Regions from separate parts of the Erwinia sp. TECH1 genome, predicted to be linked through region 4. Evidence: predicted binding sites of a transcription regulator. Region 4 holds the regulator's gene; each other region holds the start of a gene.
What was found. The regulator PurR, encoded in region 4, represses purine synthesis genes. The targets are predictions, from matches to a motif close to CANGCAAACGTTTGCNTG.
Positions count from the first base shown of each region.

Region 1: a site for PurR is predicted at 2,226-2,243, ahead of purL (phosphoribosylformylglycinamidine synthase). Genes of this name have one in related genera too.
Region 2: a site for PurR is predicted at 2,261-2,278, ahead of guaD (guanine deaminase). Genes of this name have one in related genera too.
Region 3: a site for PurR is predicted at 1,551-1,568, ahead of rbsD (D-ribose pyranase). Genes of this name have one in related genera too.

Region 1 covers NZ_JBSRZK010000001.1:3,572,294-3,576,481, reverse strand. The annotation lists gene tadA (tRNA adenosine(34) deaminase TadA) at 1-471, shown strand, start outside; gene mltF (membrane-bound lytic murein transglycosylase MltF) at 604-2,061, opposite strand; gene purL (phosphoribosylformylglycinamidine synthase) at 2,330-4,188, shown strand, end outside.
Region 2 covers NZ_JBSRZK010000001.1:2,238,335-2,242,522, forward strand. The annotation lists gene ACVWZ0_RS10520 (MDR family MFS transporter) at 1-60, shown strand, start outside; gene ACVWZ0_RS10525 (DUF1161 domain-containing protein) at 91-390, opposite strand; gene ACVWZ0_RS10530 (DUF1283 family protein) at 442-789, opposite strand; gene ACVWZ0_RS10535 (YnfA family protein) at 922-1,251, shown strand; gene ydfG (bifunctional NADP-dependent 3-hydroxy acid dehydrogenase/3-hydroxypropionate dehydrogenase YdfG) at 1,301-2,047, opposite strand; gene guaD (guanine deaminase) at 2,424-3,749, shown strand; gene xdhA (xanthine dehydrogenase small subunit) at 3,746-4,188, shown strand, end outside.
Region 3 covers NZ_JBSRZK010000001.1:142,668-146,855, forward strand. The annotation lists gene rbsA (ribose ABC transporter ATP-binding protein RbsA) at 1-1,112, opposite strand, end outside; gene rbsD (D-ribose pyranase) at 1,120-1,539, opposite strand; gene ACVWZ0_RS00695 ((S)-acetoin forming diacetyl reductase) at 1,742-2,515, opposite strand; gene alsS (acetolactate synthase AlsS) at 2,532-4,188, opposite strand, start outside.
Region 4 covers NZ_JBSRZK010000001.1:2,106,236-2,110,423, reverse strand. The annotation lists gene ACVWZ0_RS09945 (Grx4 family monothiol glutaredoxin) at 1-156, opposite strand, end outside; gene ACVWZ0_RS09940 (C40 family peptidase) at 517-1,299, shown strand; gene purR (HTH-type transcriptional repressor PurR) at 1,619-2,644, shown strand; gene punR (DNA-binding transcriptional activator PunR) at 2,675-3,583, opposite strand; gene punC (purine nucleoside transporter PunC) at 3,698-4,188, shown strand, end outside.

The DNA of each region.
Region 1 (4,188 bases), 1.5 Mb from region 4:
TTAACGCTGGCGCGCCGTGCCTGGGAAGAAGGCGAAGTGCCCGTCGGCGCCGTGCTGGTGCAGGGCGATACCGTTATCGGCGAAGGCTGGAACCGGCCTATCGGCTATCACGATCCGACCGCGCATGCGGAGATAATGGCGCTGCGGCAGGGCGGCAAAGTGCTGGAAAACTATCGGTTGCTGGACACCACGCTGTACGTAACGCTGGAGCCGTGCGTGATGTGTGCGGGCGCGATGGTGCACGGCAGAGTAGGGCGGCTGGTGTTTGGCGCGCGGGATGAGAAAACCGGCGCGGCGGGGTCGTTGCTGGATATCTTAGGCCATGCGGGCATGAATCATCAGGTCAGCGTGGAGCAGGGCGTGCTGGCGGCAGAGTGCGCGGCTATGCTAAGCGATTTCTTCCGCCATCGTCGGGCGGAGAAAAAGGCGCTGCGCGACAGGCTGCGCGCGGAGCTGCTGAAAGGAGAATAAACAAGGGCGCTGGATAACAGCGCCCTTTTGCAGAAAAGAGCAGAGACCGTGGCCTGGCTTAAAGACGCATAAAATGTCGCCCGTGCCGCGCTCAGGGTGTTTTCACTTCCCCGCCGTTCGCCGCGCCCATATTCAGTTCATCGCCACCTGCGGCTCCACGGCCGGATAGCCTTTACCCAGCTGCGCTTCCATTGCCGCCTGCTGCGCCAGCTTCCTTTCCTGATCCTGTAAATAGCCCACCAGGCTCAGCTGGTAAATGCGGATGTTTTCCACATAGTTGTAGGCTTCCTGGCCGCGCGCGTAGCCGTAGGTGGTCTGGCTGTAATAGCGTTTCTGGCTCAGCATCGGCAGCCGCTGCTTGACGTCGGCCCAGCTGTCCGGATTGCCTTTTTGCTTTTCGGTCAGCCTGCGCGCGTCCAGCATATGCGCGTAGCCCATGTTATACGCCGCCAGCGCGAACCAGATGCGCTCATCTTCCGGGATGGTCGGCGGCACCTTCTCCATCATTTTCACCAGATACGCGCTGCCGCCGCGAATGCTCTGTTCCGGATCGGTTCTGTCGCTGACGTTGACGCTGTCCGCCGTATTGCGGGTCAGCATCATCATACCGCGCACGCCGGTAGGCGAGGTGGCCTGCGGGTTCCAGTGCGACTCCTGCCAGGAAATAGCCGCCAGCAGCCGCCAGTCGATCTCGCTGGCGTATTTTTGAAACAGCGGGCGGATAGCAGGCAACATACTGTCGATGGCGCGCAGAAAAGTGCGGGTATCGACATAGTCGAAGGTGCCGACGTGGCCCAGATACTTCTCGTCCAGCCGCGCCATCGCGCCTTCTTCCGCCATCTGGTTAAAGTAGTCCAGCATCGCCGCATACAGGCTGTCATCTTCGTCGCGCGCCATATACCAGGTTACCGGCTCTTCATCCGTGATATCGAAAGCCACCGCCAGCTGCGGATGGATCCGCTGTAGCAGCGCGATCGACACCGAATCGCCCACCGTATAGTCGAGCTTGCCGTCCGCCACCGCTTCCAGCAGGGCATTCGGGCTCTGATCGGTAGAGATGGCCCAGTCCAGATCGGGATACTGATTTTGCCGGATATCGCGCAGCGTCGAAGCGAACGCGGAATCGGACGCAACCGTCAGGCGACCCTTCAGCGCGCCCAGATTCGGCGGACGCGGCTTGCCCATCCGGTAAACCAGCTGCTGGGAAACGGAATAGTAGGTCGGGCCGGTGCGAAAGCGCGACAGGCGATCGCTGTTGTAGATTAGCCCCGCCGCCAGCACGTCTGCTTTATCCTCTTCCAGGTCGTCAAACAGCTCGCTGAGGTTTTGACGCACCGTGATTTGCAGCTTTACGCCCAGATAATCGGCAAAGCGTTTCGCCAACTCGTAATCCATACCGGCCGGTGCTTTATTCACTGTGTAGTAAGTCAGGGGCGAATTGAGCGTGCTGACGCGCAACACTCCCCGTGCTTTTATCTGTTCCGTTCGGTCCAGCCCGCTGCTGTGCCACGGGATCGACGGCCACAGCGCAAGCGCGAGCAGTACCGTCACCAGCCCGATGAACAGATAATTAATTTTCAGGCGTTTCAAATGGTTATCTCTCGATTTCTCTCAGGATTCTGTCTGTAACGGCAGTATTTGTGGTCTTTAATGGTCCCTGAGCGTGGGGCATTTTGCGCAACTCCCTGCGGCGGCGCAACCAGATTTGTGCGGAATTGTGCGCTTTTCAGGCAATTCCCTGTGCCGATTAATTCTGCGCAAACGGTTTCGTAACAGATGGGGATTCTTTATAATGGCGCCCGTTTTCCCCTGTTGCGCCCAAAGAAGCGTCGCCTGGCGCTCTGACGAGAGATCTTTAATGATGGAAATTCTGCTTGGTTCGCCCGCTCTGTCGGCATTTCGTATTAACAAACTGCTGGCCCGCTTTCAGGACGCTCACCTGCCGGTGAGTGACATTTACGCCGAGTACGTCCATTTCGCCGATGTCAGCGCGCCGCTTGACGAGGCTGAAAAAGCCCGTTTACAGCGCCTGCTGAAATATGGTCCTTCTCTCGCCGAACATACCCCCGAAGGTCGCCTGCTGCTGGTGACGCCTCGTCCGGGAACGATTTCCCCGTGGTCTTCCAAGGCGACCGATATCGCCCACAACTGCGATCTGCCGCAGGTGACGCGCCTGGAGCGCGGGCTGGCCTTCTACATCAAAGCGCCGCAGCTGACCGAAGCGCAGTGGACGCAGCTGGGCGCGCTGCTGCATGACCGCATGATGGAAGTGGTGCTCAGCGATCTGTCGCAGGCCGAACGGCTGTTCGCGCATCATGAACCGGCTCCGCTCACCAGCGTGGACGTGCTGGGCGAAGGCCGTACGGCGCTGGAGCTGGCCAACCGCAGGCTGGGCCTGGCGCTGGCGGAAGACGAAATCGACTATCTGCAGCAGGCTTTTGAAAAACTCGGGCGCAACCCGAACGACATTGAGCTGTATATGTTCGCCCAGGCTAACTCAGAGCACTGTCGTCATAAAATCTTTAACGCCGACTGGATCATCGACGGCGAACAGCAGCCAAAATCGCTGTTCAAAATGATCAAAAACACCTTTGAGAAAACGCCGGATCACGTGCTGTCCGCCTATAAAGATAACGCGGCGGTGATGGAAGGCTCGCAGGTTGGCCGCTTCTATGCCGATGCGGAAAGCCGCTACGATTTCCATCAGGAAGAGGCGCATATCCTGATGAAGGTGGAAACCCACAACCACCCGACGGCGATTTCGCCGTGGCCCGGTGCGGCAACCGGTTCCGGCGGTGAAATCCGCGATGAAGGCGCAACCGGACGCGGCGCGAAGCCCAAAGCGGGCCTGGTGGGCTTCTCGGTCTCCAACCTGCGTATTCCCGGTTTTGAACAGCCGTGGGAAGAGGATTTCGGCAAGCCTGACCGCATCGTTACCGCACTGGATATCATGACTGAAGGCCCGTTGGGCGGCGCGGCGTTTAACAACGAGTTCGGCCGTCCGGCGCTGACCGGCTACTTCCGTACCTATGAAGAAGAAGTTAACAGCCACAACGGCGTCGAGCTGCGCGGCTACCATAAGCCGATTATGCTGGCCGGCGGTATCGGCAATATTCGCGCCGATCACGTGCAGAAAGGCGAAATCACGGTGGGCGCGAAGCTGATCGTGCTGGGCGGCCCGGCGATGAATATCGGCCTGGGCGGCGGTGCAGCCTCTTCAATGGCTTCCGGCCAGTCGGATGCGGATCTCGACTTTGCCTCGGTACAGCGCGACAACCCGGAGATGGAGCGCCGCTGTCAGGAAGTGATCGACCGCTGCTGGCAGCTGGGCGAAGAGAACCCGATCCTGTTTATCCACGACGTGGGCGCGGGCGGTCTGTCTAACGCCATGCCGGAGCTGGTGAGCGACGGCGAACGCGGCGGCCGCTTCAACCTGCGCGATATCCTCAGCGATGAGCCGGGCATGAGCCCGCTGGAAGTCTGGTGTAACGAGTCGCAGGAGCGTTACGTGCTGGCCGTGTCGCCGGACAAACTGGCGCAGTTCGCTGCGCTTTGCCAGCGTGAGCGCGCGCCTTACGCCGTTATCGGCGAAGCCACGGAAGAGATGCACCTGTCGCTGAGCGACAGCCATTTCGATAACAAGCCGATCGATATGCCGCTGGACGTGCTGCTGGGCAAAACGCCGAAGATGACCCGTGAAGCCGTCACGCTGAAAGC
Region 2 (4,188 bases), 130 kb from region 4:
GTCATCGCCTTCGCCAGCCTGGCGGTGGCGCGGTTTATCCCGGCGAAGAAACCGGAATAAAGAAAGGGCCGCGCAGGCGGCCCTTATCCATCAGGAAGAGGGGGCATCCTGAGAGGTCCCGGCGCTGGCCGGTACGGCTGCGTCGCTATCGCCGTTGCGTTCACGCTTGTAGACTATTTTTTGCGAATCGTTTTCACAATGGCCTACCACCTGACCGCCAGCCTGATCGGCCTGGTCGCTGGGCACCACGTCCAGCGTAAAGCCGGAAGCAGGCACGCCGTTATTGATAATTTTCTGATTAATGTCCGCTTTAACCGTCTCGCAGGAAGCCTGTACAGCCAGCGGAGCGGCGACCATCAACGCCGGTAACAGCCATTTTATCGCTTTCATCGTCCTTTCCTTTTGCCTGAAAATTACGCTAACTATAGCAGCTATCCGCTATCAGGGCGCGACGGGACGTCCGCTGCGGCGATCCAGGCAGCGCAATGTGCTCGGCTCCCAGTAGGCATTAACGTTCAGGCTCTGCTCACAGGCGTCGCGAGTATCAATGGCGCGGTCAGCCTTATCAAAATTCTTTTCCACGCGCTGATTCACTTTGCTGCGCAGACGATGGGTTTCATCCCACTGCTCTTTCTCCTGGCGGGCCTGCTCTTTAGTCAGCGAGCTGTCGCCGTCCTGAATGATCAGCCTGTCCGTTCTTGCTTCGGCGGTCTGCTGAAAAGAGGCCAGCGCGCCAAACAGAACCAGCGGCAGCGCAGCCCTGACCAGCGTAGATTGCCAGAAAGTCATCTTTTTCATCATCAATTCCTTATTCCTGTTTTACAGCCGCGCGGCTGCATCGAACGCCGCGAATAGTATATCATCTGCGCGCGCGGGCTAACCAGCCGACTTGCGCATCCGTTTAGCCTGTAGTGAGGAAACATGCTGCTGAAAACCGTCCTGCTTTTTTCTCTGACCGCGCTGGCCGAGATCGTCGGCTGTTTTCTGCCCTGGCTGTGGCTACGCAAGGGTGGCTCCGCCTGGCTGTTGCTGCCCGCGGCGGCCAGCCTGGGGCTGTTTGTCTGGCTGCTGACGCTGCATCCGGCGGCGAGCGGGCGCGTCTATGCGGCCTACGGCGGCGTATATGTGGCGACGGCGCTGCTGTGGCTGCGTTTTGTGGATGGCGTAAAGCTAAGTCATTACGACTGGGCGGGCGCGGCAATCGCCCTGGGCGGGATGCTGATTATCGTGGCCGGTTGGGGAAGAGGGTAGCAAATCAGAACAGGCCCGGCAGAAGGTAGCCGCCGGGCCAGATAGCGCATTACGCCTTATGGACTTTCAGCCCGGCCAGGGTTTGCGCGACCGGCATCATTTCCAGCGTGTTGATATTGACATGCTTCGGCAGCGTGGCAACCCACCAGACTGCTTCGGTCACGTCTTCGGCAGTCAGCGGCTCGGTGCCGTCGTAGACGCTATCGGCCTTAGCGTTATCGCCTTTAAAGCGCACGTTGGAAAACTCCGTGCCGCCCACCAGTCCCGGCTCAATATCGGTCACGCGCAGAGCGGTGCCGTGCAGATCGGTGCGCAGATTCAGGCTGAACTGCCGCACGAAGGCTTTAGTCGCGCCATAAACGTTGCCGCCCGCGTAAGGCCAACTGCCGGCAATCGATCCCAGATTGATAATATGGCCCACGTTGCGCTCAACCATCGCCGGCAGTACGGCGCGGGTCATATAGACCAGCCCTTTATTATTGGTGTCGATCATCGCTTCCCAATCGTCCAGGCTCGCTTTATGCGCGGGTTCGATGCCTAACGCCAGCCCGGCATTATTGACCAGCACGTCGATATTGCGCCATTCGGCGGGAAGCTGCTCCAGCGCCTCTTCAATGGCCGCACGGTTGCGGACGTCAAGCTGTAACGTATAAAGGTTGTCGCCCAGCTCCTGTTTCAACGTTTGCAGACGCTCCTGACGACGGCCGGTGGCGATTACCTTGTGTCCTTCACGGATAAAGCGTCGGGTAATGCTTTCGCCGAATCCGGCAGTGGCACCCGTAACAAATACGATCATCTCACTGTTCCTCAACGCATTTTGGATTCTCAACACGATAACACTTCAGATCGATTCTGATAAGAAGGATTGGTTATGGTTGATAATACAGGCTGCACGATCGAGGTGCGTTCTGCGTAAAAACGCCAGAAAACGGTGCAATGGCACAGGGAAAAACTGCTCGCTGCGCAAGAAAAAAAGGCAGGTAATCGTTTGCTGATTGCTGCAATCGGTTGCGCATACGATTGCCTCGATTCATTCAGGGTTTCTTAATGCATCCATATTTAAGTAACTGATAAATAGCATATAAATTCCGATTATTAATGTGGCACAGCAATTGCAACTCTGAACGTAGGCCGTTCACTGATTGCCGAAGACTTGTTCAGAAGGAAGCGCTATGCCATCCATCACCGCCATTCGCGGCAGTTTTTTTGATATCACCGCACCGGTCAGCCAGCCTGAAGAACTGCCGGCCCACGCCCGCTACATTGAAGACGGCCTGCTGCTGCTGTGCGAAGGCGAAATTCTTTCGCTTCAGACGTGGGAAGCGGGGCAGCATCAGCTCGCCGCCGGGCAGCCGATAACCGACTACCGAGGCAAGCTTATTGTGCCGGGTTTTGTCGACAGCCATATTCACTATCCGCAAACGGAGATGATCGGCGCTTTCGGCGAGCAGCTGCTGGAGTGGCTGCAACAGTACACTTTCCCGGTAGAGAGCCAGTATCACTGTCCGCAGCACGCGGCAAAGATGTCGGCCTTTTTTCTGCACCAGCTGCTGAGTAACGGCACCACCACGGCGCTGGTTTTCGGCACCGTGCATCCGGAATCGGTGGATGCGCTGTTCAGCGCGGCCGAAGGGTTGGGAATGCGTCTGATCGCCGGGAAAGTCATGATGGATCGCCATGCGCCGGACTACCTGACCGAGACGCCCGAACAGAGCTACCGGCAAACCCGCGAGCTGATTGAGCGCTGGCATAATCGCGGGCGCCTGAGCTATGCGCTGACGCCGCGCTTTGCGCCAACCTCTTCGCCAGCGCTGCTGGAAAAGGTCAGGCAGCTGAAGGAAGCCTATCCGGATATCTGGCTGCACACCCACCTGAGCGAAAACCCGCAGGAAGTTGCCTGGGTCAACGCGCTTTTCCCCGAGCGCGACGGCTATCTGGACGTGTATCACCATTATCAGCTGACGGGCCGCCGCAGCGTCTTCGCGCACTGCATCCATCTGGAGGATAGCGAGTGGGACTGCCTGCATCAGACTGATTCGGCAGTCGCCTTCTGTCCTACTTCTAACCTGTTTCTCGGCAGCGGCCTGTTTAAGCTACAAACCTGCTGGCAAAAAAACGTCAGGCTGGGCATCGGTACGGATGTCGGCGCGGGCACCACTTTTAATATGCTGCAAACGCTGGGCGAAGCCTACAAGGTCGGGCAGCTACAGCAGTATAAAATGGCCGCCTGTGAGGCGTTCTACCACGCCACGCTCGGCGGCGCGCAGGCGCTGGATCTGCATCATAAGATCGGTAACTTCCAGCCCGGCAAAGAGGCGGACTTCGTGGTGCTCGATCCGGCCGTCTCGGCGCTGCAAAAGCTGCGCTGCGCCAACAGCCGCGATATCTGGGAGAAACTTTTTGTGCTGATGACGCTGGGCGACGATCGCAATATCGCCTGTACCTGGGTCAACGGCAAACTGGTCTGGCAGCCGCAGAGCGAGGAGAAAGCCGCATGATCCAGTTTTTACTGAACCAGACGCTGGTCACCGAGCAAAGTCTCGATCCTGAAACCACCGTACTGAACTATTTACGCCAGAACCAGCGCCGCTGCGGCACCAAAGAGGGCTGTGCTTCGGGCGACTGCGGTGCCTGTACGGTCACGTTGGGGCGCGTCGAGGCGGGCAAAATGGTGTATGAAACCGTCAACAGCTGCATCACCTTTGTCAGCAGCCTTCAGGGCAAACAGCTGATCGCCGTTGAGGATCTCCGCCAGGGCGACGAGCTGCACGAGGTGCAAAAAGCGCTGGCGACGTGCCACGCCTCGCAGTGCGGCTTTTGCACGCCGGGTTTTGCGATGTCGCTGTTTACGCTGCAAAAAAACAGTGAAGGCTGGCGGCGGCAAGAGGCGGAGCAGGCGCTGGCGGGCAACCTGTGCCGCTGCACCGGCTATCGGCC
Region 3 (4,188 bases), 2.0 Mb from region 4:
TCTTCGGCATGTTTTAACCGCCCGCCGCCGTGGCTGAAGTAGTCGAGCGCGGTTAAAGACATGTTTTCTTTTACCGACATGCCGAGCACCAGCCCATCGCGTTTGCGATCTTCAGAGATATAAACGATGCCGTTACGCAAGCCCTCTTCCGGCGTGCGCGTCGTTACCGTTTTACCGTCGAGCGTGACGCTGCCGCCGCTGCGTGGAAAAGCGCCGTACAGCACCTTCATGAGTTCGGTACGGCCCGCGCCCATCAGTCCCGCTACGCCCAGGATCTCGCCCTGACGCAGTGAAAAGCTGACGTCGTTTACGCCCGGCCCGCTAAGGTTTTTCACGGTTAAACGCACGTCACCCGGTGCTTTGTTCAGGCGCGGATACTGCTCTTCCAGCCTGCGGCCCACCATCATTTCAATCAGCGCTTCTTCGTGCAGCGTATCGACCGCTCTTTCGGCGATAAACTGCCCGTCGCGAAACACGGTGACGTCATCGCAGATTTCAAAAATCTCTTTCATGCGGTGCGAGATATAAACGATGCCGCAGCCCTGCGCTTTCAGCTCCCGGATAACGCGAAACAGCGAGGCCGTTTCGGTATCGGTCAGCGCATCGGTGGGTTCATCCATCACGATGACTTTTGACTCAAAGCTCAGCACCTTGGCGATTTCGACCATTTGCTGGTCGCCGATCGACAGGTCGCCGACCAGTTTATGGCTGTTGAAACGCAGGTTCAGCCGCTGTAACAGCTTGTCCGCTTCCGCATAAAGCTTTTTCCAGCGGATGCCGCCGAAAGCGTTAACGAATTCGCGGCCTAAAAAGATGTTCTCCGCCACGCTAAGCTGCGGGATCAGATTCAGCTCCTGATGAATGATGCCAATACCCGCTTCCTGCGACGCTTTCGGCCCGCTGAAGTTAACCTCTTCGCCCAGCCATTTAATGGAGCCGGCGTCGCGGGCATAGATACCGGTCATCACTTTCATCATGGTAGATTTTCCGGCGCCGTTTTCGCCCACCAGCGCCATCACGCGGCCGGGGTAAACCGCCAGCGAAGCGCCGGACAGCGCTTTGACGCCGGGAAAGGCTTTTTCAATGCCCTGTAGTTGCAGTAAAGGTTGCATGACGGCCTCAGAAGGTCACGCCAGCGCCAAGGATAATGTTCGCGTAGGGCGAACACTCCCCGCTGCGAATAACCGCATGGCTGCGCTGTGTTAACTGTTTGAACTGTTGATGAGAAACGTACTGAACGGCGATAGTGTTTCCCTGGCGTTGTTGCAGTAAATCGAGCAGTGCGGAAAGTTCGTCGTGGAGCCGTGGATTATGAGATTTGATCTCTTCCGCGATGATGGCGCTCTCGACCTGCATCTCTTTCGTTACGGTTTCGACTACCTGCATAAAGCCGGGAATGCCCTTGGTCAGCGCCAGGTCGATGCGCTCCGGCCCTGAAGGGATGGGCAGGCCCGCATCGCCGATAGTGACGCTGTCGGTGTGGCCCAGGCGGGAAACCAGGGAAGAGATTGCAGAATTCAGTAAGGCGCCTTTTTTCATCTTTCACTCCAGAGCGAAACGTTTCGCTGATCGGGAGTGTAAAAAAACGGCGGCGGAAAACAATCGTCATGATACGGAACTGTGATCGCCATCGAAACGTTTCGTTAACAAGCTTTGCGCAGGATGTGCAACAGGAAAGGAGGAGCGATCGGTCATCAGAACGGTATGAAAAAAGACCGCCTCGTAAGGCGGTCGGCAGGGATTAGTTAAATACCATTCCACCATCGATCAGTAGCGACTGACCGGTCATGTAGTCGGAGTCAGGCCCGGCGAGGAAAGAAACGCAGGCGGAGACATCTTCTGGTTCAGACAGGCGGCCCAGCGTAATGCGTTTGGCAAACTCTGCCGTACCGTAGCCCAGCGGTTTACCTGCCGCTTCTGACACCTGACGATCTATCTCGTCCCACATCGGCGTTTTAACAATGCCCGGGCAGTAAGCGTTGACGGTAATGCCCAACGGAGCCAGATCGCGGGCGGCGGTTTGCGTCAGGCCGCGTACGGCGAACTTGCTGGAGCTGTAGATCGCCAGCTCCGGGTTGCCGACATGGCCCGCCTGCGAACAGGCATTAATGATTTTGCCGCCGTGGCCTTCAGCTTTAAACGCCTGAATTGCCGCCTGCATTCCCCAAATCACGCCTTTTACGTTGATATCGTAAACTTTATCCACCATTTCCGCCGTGATCTCTTCAATTGGCGTAGTTGGCGCAATCCCGGCGTTGTTGACGATGACGTCAAACCCGCCCAGCTCTTTACGAGCCTGTTCCACCGCAGCGATGACCTGGTCACGCTTTGAGACATCTACCGTTACCGCAATCGCTTTACCGCCTGCGCTGGCGATTTCGTCGGCCACCTGACGCGCGGTCTGGCTGTTATAGTCCGCGACCGCCACGGCAAAACCGTCTTTTGCCAGACGCAGCGCTATGGCTTTGCCGATCCCCTGGCCGCTACCCGTGACTAAGGCTACTTTCGTTTTCATATTATCTCCTTGAATACTAAAGAATCTGGCTCAGATGCAGCTGACCCATCAGCATTGGGTTATCGGCGTAATCCACCGGTACGGCGACCACCGCAGGCCCGTTGACATCCATTGCTTTACGCAGCGTCGGCTCCAGCTCAGCCGCGCTTTCCACCGCAAAGCCCGCTGCGCCGAACGCCTGCGCATAGGCTTTAAAATCAACCGGCCCGAATTTCACGCCGGAAACGCGCTGATATTTCTTCTCTTCCTGCATCGCCACCATGTTGTAGGCCTCATCGACCCAGATGATGTGCAGGATATTGGCTTTCAGCCTGACCGCCGTTTCCAGCTCCATGCTGGACTGCAAGAAGCCGCCGTCGCCGGAAACCGAGATCACTTTACGACTCGGATCCACCAGCCAGGCACCGATAGCCCATGGCAGCGCCACGCCCATGGTCTGCTGCCCATTGGAGATCATGATCTGGCGGGCGCGGAAGCTATAGAGATAGCGAGCGATCCAGATATGGAAGCTGCCCATATCCACGGTCAGCGTGACGTCGTTGTTAATGATGTCCTGCATGGCGCGCACGATCCGCAGCGGATGCAGCGCGAACTGGTTGAGATTTTTGCCCTGCATTGATAACAGCTGACGCTGCTGTTGCCGATCGTCCAGAATGGCTGCCGCTTCTGCGCTGAGCTGTAAAGGCGTATCAATGCGCTCGGCCAGCTTGTCGACGGTGGCGGCAATATCGCCAATCAGTTCCGCATCAGGCAGATAGCAGTTATCGGCATCGGAGGGCAGCACGTCGATATGTACCAGCGTGGCGCCGCCGCTGTTCCACATGGCCGGTTCGTACTCAACCGGACTGTAGCCGATAGTGATAATCAGGTCGGCCTCGCGCAGCAGACGGTCGCCCGCCTGGTTGTTAAACAGCCCAACGCGGCCCGCAAAACGTGAGAAGTGTTCCTGTCTGACCGCGCCGGCGGCCTGATAAGTGCTGGTAACCGGAATGCGGCTGCGCTCCAGCAGGCGATGGATCGCATCGCTGTTTGCCGGCTGGCTGGCCATCAGGCCCAGCAGCAGTACCGGGTTTTTTGCTTTGGCAATTTGCGCGGCAACGGCGGCAATGGCCGCATCCGGCGCAGGCCCCAGCAGCAGCTGGCCTTTACTGGTCAGCAGCTGACCGCGAGCGGGCTGGTCAACGATATCCTGCGGCAGGCTGACAAAGGCGCCGCCGCCGCGACCGTGCTCGGCATGACGGAAGGCGTTGGAGACCACTTCCGCCAGCGCGTTGGAGTCGGTGACCTCGACGGCATATTTGGTGACCGGACGAAACATCGACACGGTATCCATACTCTGATGCACCTGTTTGGCGCTGTCAGCCCGCTTCACCTGTCCACCCAGCGCCACCACCGGATCGCCTTCGCTGGTAGCGGTCGCCATGCCCGTGATCAGATTCGAGCAGCCCGGTCCGGAAGTCACCAGCGCCACGCCCGCGTTGCCGGTCAGGCGGCCCACGGCGGCAGCCATAAAGGCAGCGTTGGCTTCATGACGCACCGGAATGGTCTGGATAGTCGAGTCCACCAGCGAATCAAACATTTTGTCGATCTTCGCGCCAGGAATGCCGAAGACCTGTTTTACGCCCTGCGCCTCCAGCTGTGCCACGACCAAATCGGCGCCGTGCTGCCAGAGA
Region 4 (4,188 bases):
CAGGATATCGACATAGGCGAAACGCTCGCCGCAGGCGGACAGCGCCTGTACGGCCTGCGCGGAAAAGCCGCAGCTTGGCAGTTTTGGGGAACCTTTCATATACAGCAGAATCGGGTTTTCTGCGATCTGGCGCTCAATCTTCTCAATGGTGCTCATAAATGCCTTCCTCAATCGGCTACTTCGTGTCTGTATAGTGTAGCGAGTCTGCGAGCGTGATGAAAATGTCATTTTCAGTCGCCCGCTGACGCTACGGTCGGAAAACAAAATGTTAAAATACCATTTTCGGTCCGGCGGTGCTGCGTTAACTGTAAATATCAGCGGCAAATTTGCGCAGATAAATGTTTGAACAGGCTAAATTTTACAGCTTTTACCGCTTTGCGACGATTGAAACAAAAAAGGCCTTACTTTTTAGTAAAGAGTTCGATTAGAATCGTCCTGACTGACTGCCCAGGCGCAGATCTCCTTATTTAGCCATGCTCTTGCCACTGGCGGGAGCACAAACTGTTAATGGTAAAGATGCGTTTACTCATCACGTTGCTGATGCTGGCCTTTGCCCAGCTGTTTATGTCTGTGGCGCACGCATCGCCACACGCTGCCGTTAAAGCGGACCACCACAAAGCAGACAGCGCCACGCCTGCTCGTGAAGACGATCGCCGCAAGCGCCGCCCGGTGAAAACCTCTACACGTAAAGTAAAAGAAGCCAGCCCAACCAAAAGCCGTTCGCCCCTTGCTAAAAAGTTTAAGCTGCGCAAAAAAACGCAGACCGTCGCCGCTGCGCTGCCGCCCAAGAAACGCTATGGTCGTCATCGCTTGCGCAACGAAGAGACGGAAGCCTTAACCAGCGGCTCGGCCTCGGCCCCGCTTAAGCTCAGCAAAGCGCATCGCGCCCGCTATCAGAAAGCCCGCGAAACGGCGATGAGCAAGCTGATGAACCAGCTGGGCAAGCCCTATCTCTGGGGCGGCACCTCGCCCAAGACCGGTTTCGACTGTAGCGGTCTGGTCTGGTATGCCTATAAAGATCTGGTGAAGTTTAAGATCCCTCGCACCGCTAACGAAATGTACCATCTGCGGGATGCGGCTTCGATCAAGCGCAACGAGCTGGAAAAAGGCGATCTGGTATTTTTCAGCATCAACGGCCGCGCCTCGGCGGATCACGTTGGCGTTTACCTGGGCAACGGCAAGTTTATCCAGTCGCCGCGTACCGGCAAGGATATCCAGGTGAGTATGCTCAGCGAAGATTACTGGGAGCAGCACTACGTCGGCGCTCGCCGCGTCATGACGCCGAAAACTATCCGCTAGCCCACTCAGCAGGCTGGAGGCCCGGATCGCGCAAACGATCCGGGCCGGTTTACTCTTATTTGCGCAAAATTTTCGCCTGTTGCCCTAAAACCCTCGTGTTCTGCGCCTGCTCTTGTTAGAATCCACGGTTTGTTGCGCAACAGGCATTTAGCCGACATGATGTTCTGCTCAAGTCTGTTTCGCCACCCTGAACTCCCTCCTGTTATAACCATTCCGCAACAAATTATGCGCAACTTATATCAGGATTATCATCATTCCAGGCAATCGTTTAACAAACCGCTTTTCAGTGACTTACTGAACAGCGCAGGAGTCTTTTTCCATGGCAACCATAAAAGATGTGGCCAAACGCGCCGGTGTCTCAACCACCACGGTGTCCCACGTCATTAATAAAACCCGCTTTGTCGCTGAAGACACGCGGGAAGCCGTCTGGGCAGCGATCAAAGCGCTGCACTATTCGCCCAGCGCCGTGGCCCGCAGCCTGAAGGTCAATAACACCAAAACCATTGGCCTGCTGGCGACCTCCAGCGAGGCGCCCTATTTCGCCGAAATTATTGAGGCGGTTGAACACAGCTGTTTTGCCAAAGGCTATACGCTGATTTTGGGCAACGCGCATAACGAACTGGAAAAGCAGCAGGCCTATCTGTCGATGATGGCGCAAAAACGCGTCGATGGCCTGCTGGTCATGTGCGCCGAGTACCCGGATGAGCTGATTAAGATGCTGGAAGATCACCGCAACATCCCGATGGTCGTCATGGACTGGGGCGAGTCGCGCGGCGATTTTACCGACACTATTCTCGATAACGCTTTTGAAGGCGGTTATCTGGCAGGCCGCTATCTGATCGATCGCGGCCACCGCGATATCGGCGTGATCCCGGGCCATATGGAGCGCAATACCGGCGGCGGTCGTCATGCCGGCTTCCTCAAGGCGCTGAACGAAGCGGGGATTACGCTGCGCGAAGAGTGGCTGGTTCAGGGCGATTTTGAGCCGGAATCGGGCTATCGCGCCATGCAGCAGCTGCTGGCGCAAAAACAGCGTCCTACCGCGGTATTCTGCGGCGGCGACGTGATGGCGATGGGCGCGATTTGCGCCGCAGACGAGATGGGCCTGCGCGTACCGCAGGATATTTCGGTGATCGGGTATGATAACGTGCGCAACTCGCGCTACTTTACCCCCGCGCTGACCACCGTCCACCAGCCGAAAGAGCGTCTGGGCGCAACGGCCTTCAATATGCTGCTCGATCGTATTACCAGCAAACGCGAAGAGCCGCAGACGATTGAAGTGCATCCGACGCTGATTGAACGTCGCTCCGTAGCGGACGGCCCTTTCCTCGACTACCGTCGCTAAGCGCACGGGCGGCCATCCGCTGCCCGTCTTTTACGCCTCCCGCAGCCATTCGCTGTTCAGCGTTTCCGTTTCGCCTAAATAATCCAGCAGCCAGCGCAGCGCTGGCGACGCCTGCTGTTCCGACCAGCTGACGCAGCAGGGGCTATCCGGAAAAGGCGGATCCAGCCTCAGTTCGCACAGCGAGCCGTTTTGCAGCAGCGGTTGCGCAAGATGCCCCGGCACCATGCCGACACACAGCCCGGCCAGCAGGCAATCAAACGCGCTCTCCCAGTCCGGCGCGACCAGCCGTCGCTGATTATCCAGCGTCCAGGTGGTTCTTTTCGGCAGCGCGCGCGAGGTATCTTCCAGCACCAGCGAAGGCCACTCCCGGATCGCCTCCTCGCTAACCTTCTCCCGGTGTTGCGCAAGCGGATGATCCGCCTTCACCACGCAGCGCCAGTTGAGCATTCCCATATTGCGAAAGGCGAAGCGTCCGCCGACCGGAATGGCCTGCGTCGCGCCTATCGCCACGTCAACCCGGCCGTCGGCCAGCGCATCCCATACGCCGTTGAATACCTCCGGTGAAAGATGCAGTTCCATATCGGGAAAATGTCGGTAAAAATCCACCACCAGCTGGCGCGTACGCGCGGTTTTAACAATGCGATCGACGGCAATATTCAGCTGGCCGCGCCAGCCGTTGGCGACCTGCTGACACTGGCGTCGCGTGGCAAGCATTTTTTTGATAACACTCCGCCCTTCCTGAATAAAGACCTCGCCCGCCGCCGTTAAGACCACGTCCCGGTGACGCCGCTCGAACAGCGGCACCGCCAGCCACTCTTCCAGCTGGCGCACGGTATAGCTGATGGCGGACGGAACGCGATGCAGCTCCGCCGCTGCGGCGGTAAAGCTGCCGGTTCGGGCGACCGCATCAATCACCTCAAGCGAGTGTTCTGACCACATATTCTTCCTGCAAAATTTTTGAACGCAAGACGCAAATATTACCGTTTCACAACCGCTATCGCACTCTTTTACACTGCCGTCCGCTATTCACCTGATAAAAAAGAGCAAAATCTCATGCCGTCGAAAGGATTTTTACTTTACCTCGCGCTGCTCAGCGTTGCGGGTTTTCTTGCCACCGATATGTATCTGCCCGCCTTTACGGCGATGCAGCAGGATTTGCAAACCGAAGCGGGCGTCATCAGCGCCAGCCTCAGCCTGTTCCTGGCCGGGTTTGCCAGCGCGCAGCTGTTCTGGGGGCCGCTTTCCGACCGCATTGGCCGCAAGCCGGTGCTGTTGATGGGGCTGGGGCTGTTTGCCGTCAGCTGCGGCGCAATGTGGTGGGCGGAATCCACCACCATGCTGCTGACGCTGCGCTTTTTACAGGCGGTAGGCATTTGCGCCGCCGCCGTCAGCTGGCAGGCGCTGGTAATCGATCGCTATTCCGGCGCGCAGGCCAACCGCGTGTTTGCCACTATTATGCCGCTGGTGGCGCTGTCGCCGGCGCTGGCCCCGCTGCTGGGTGCCTGGCTGCTGAACCACTTTGCCTGGCGGTCGATTTTCCTGGC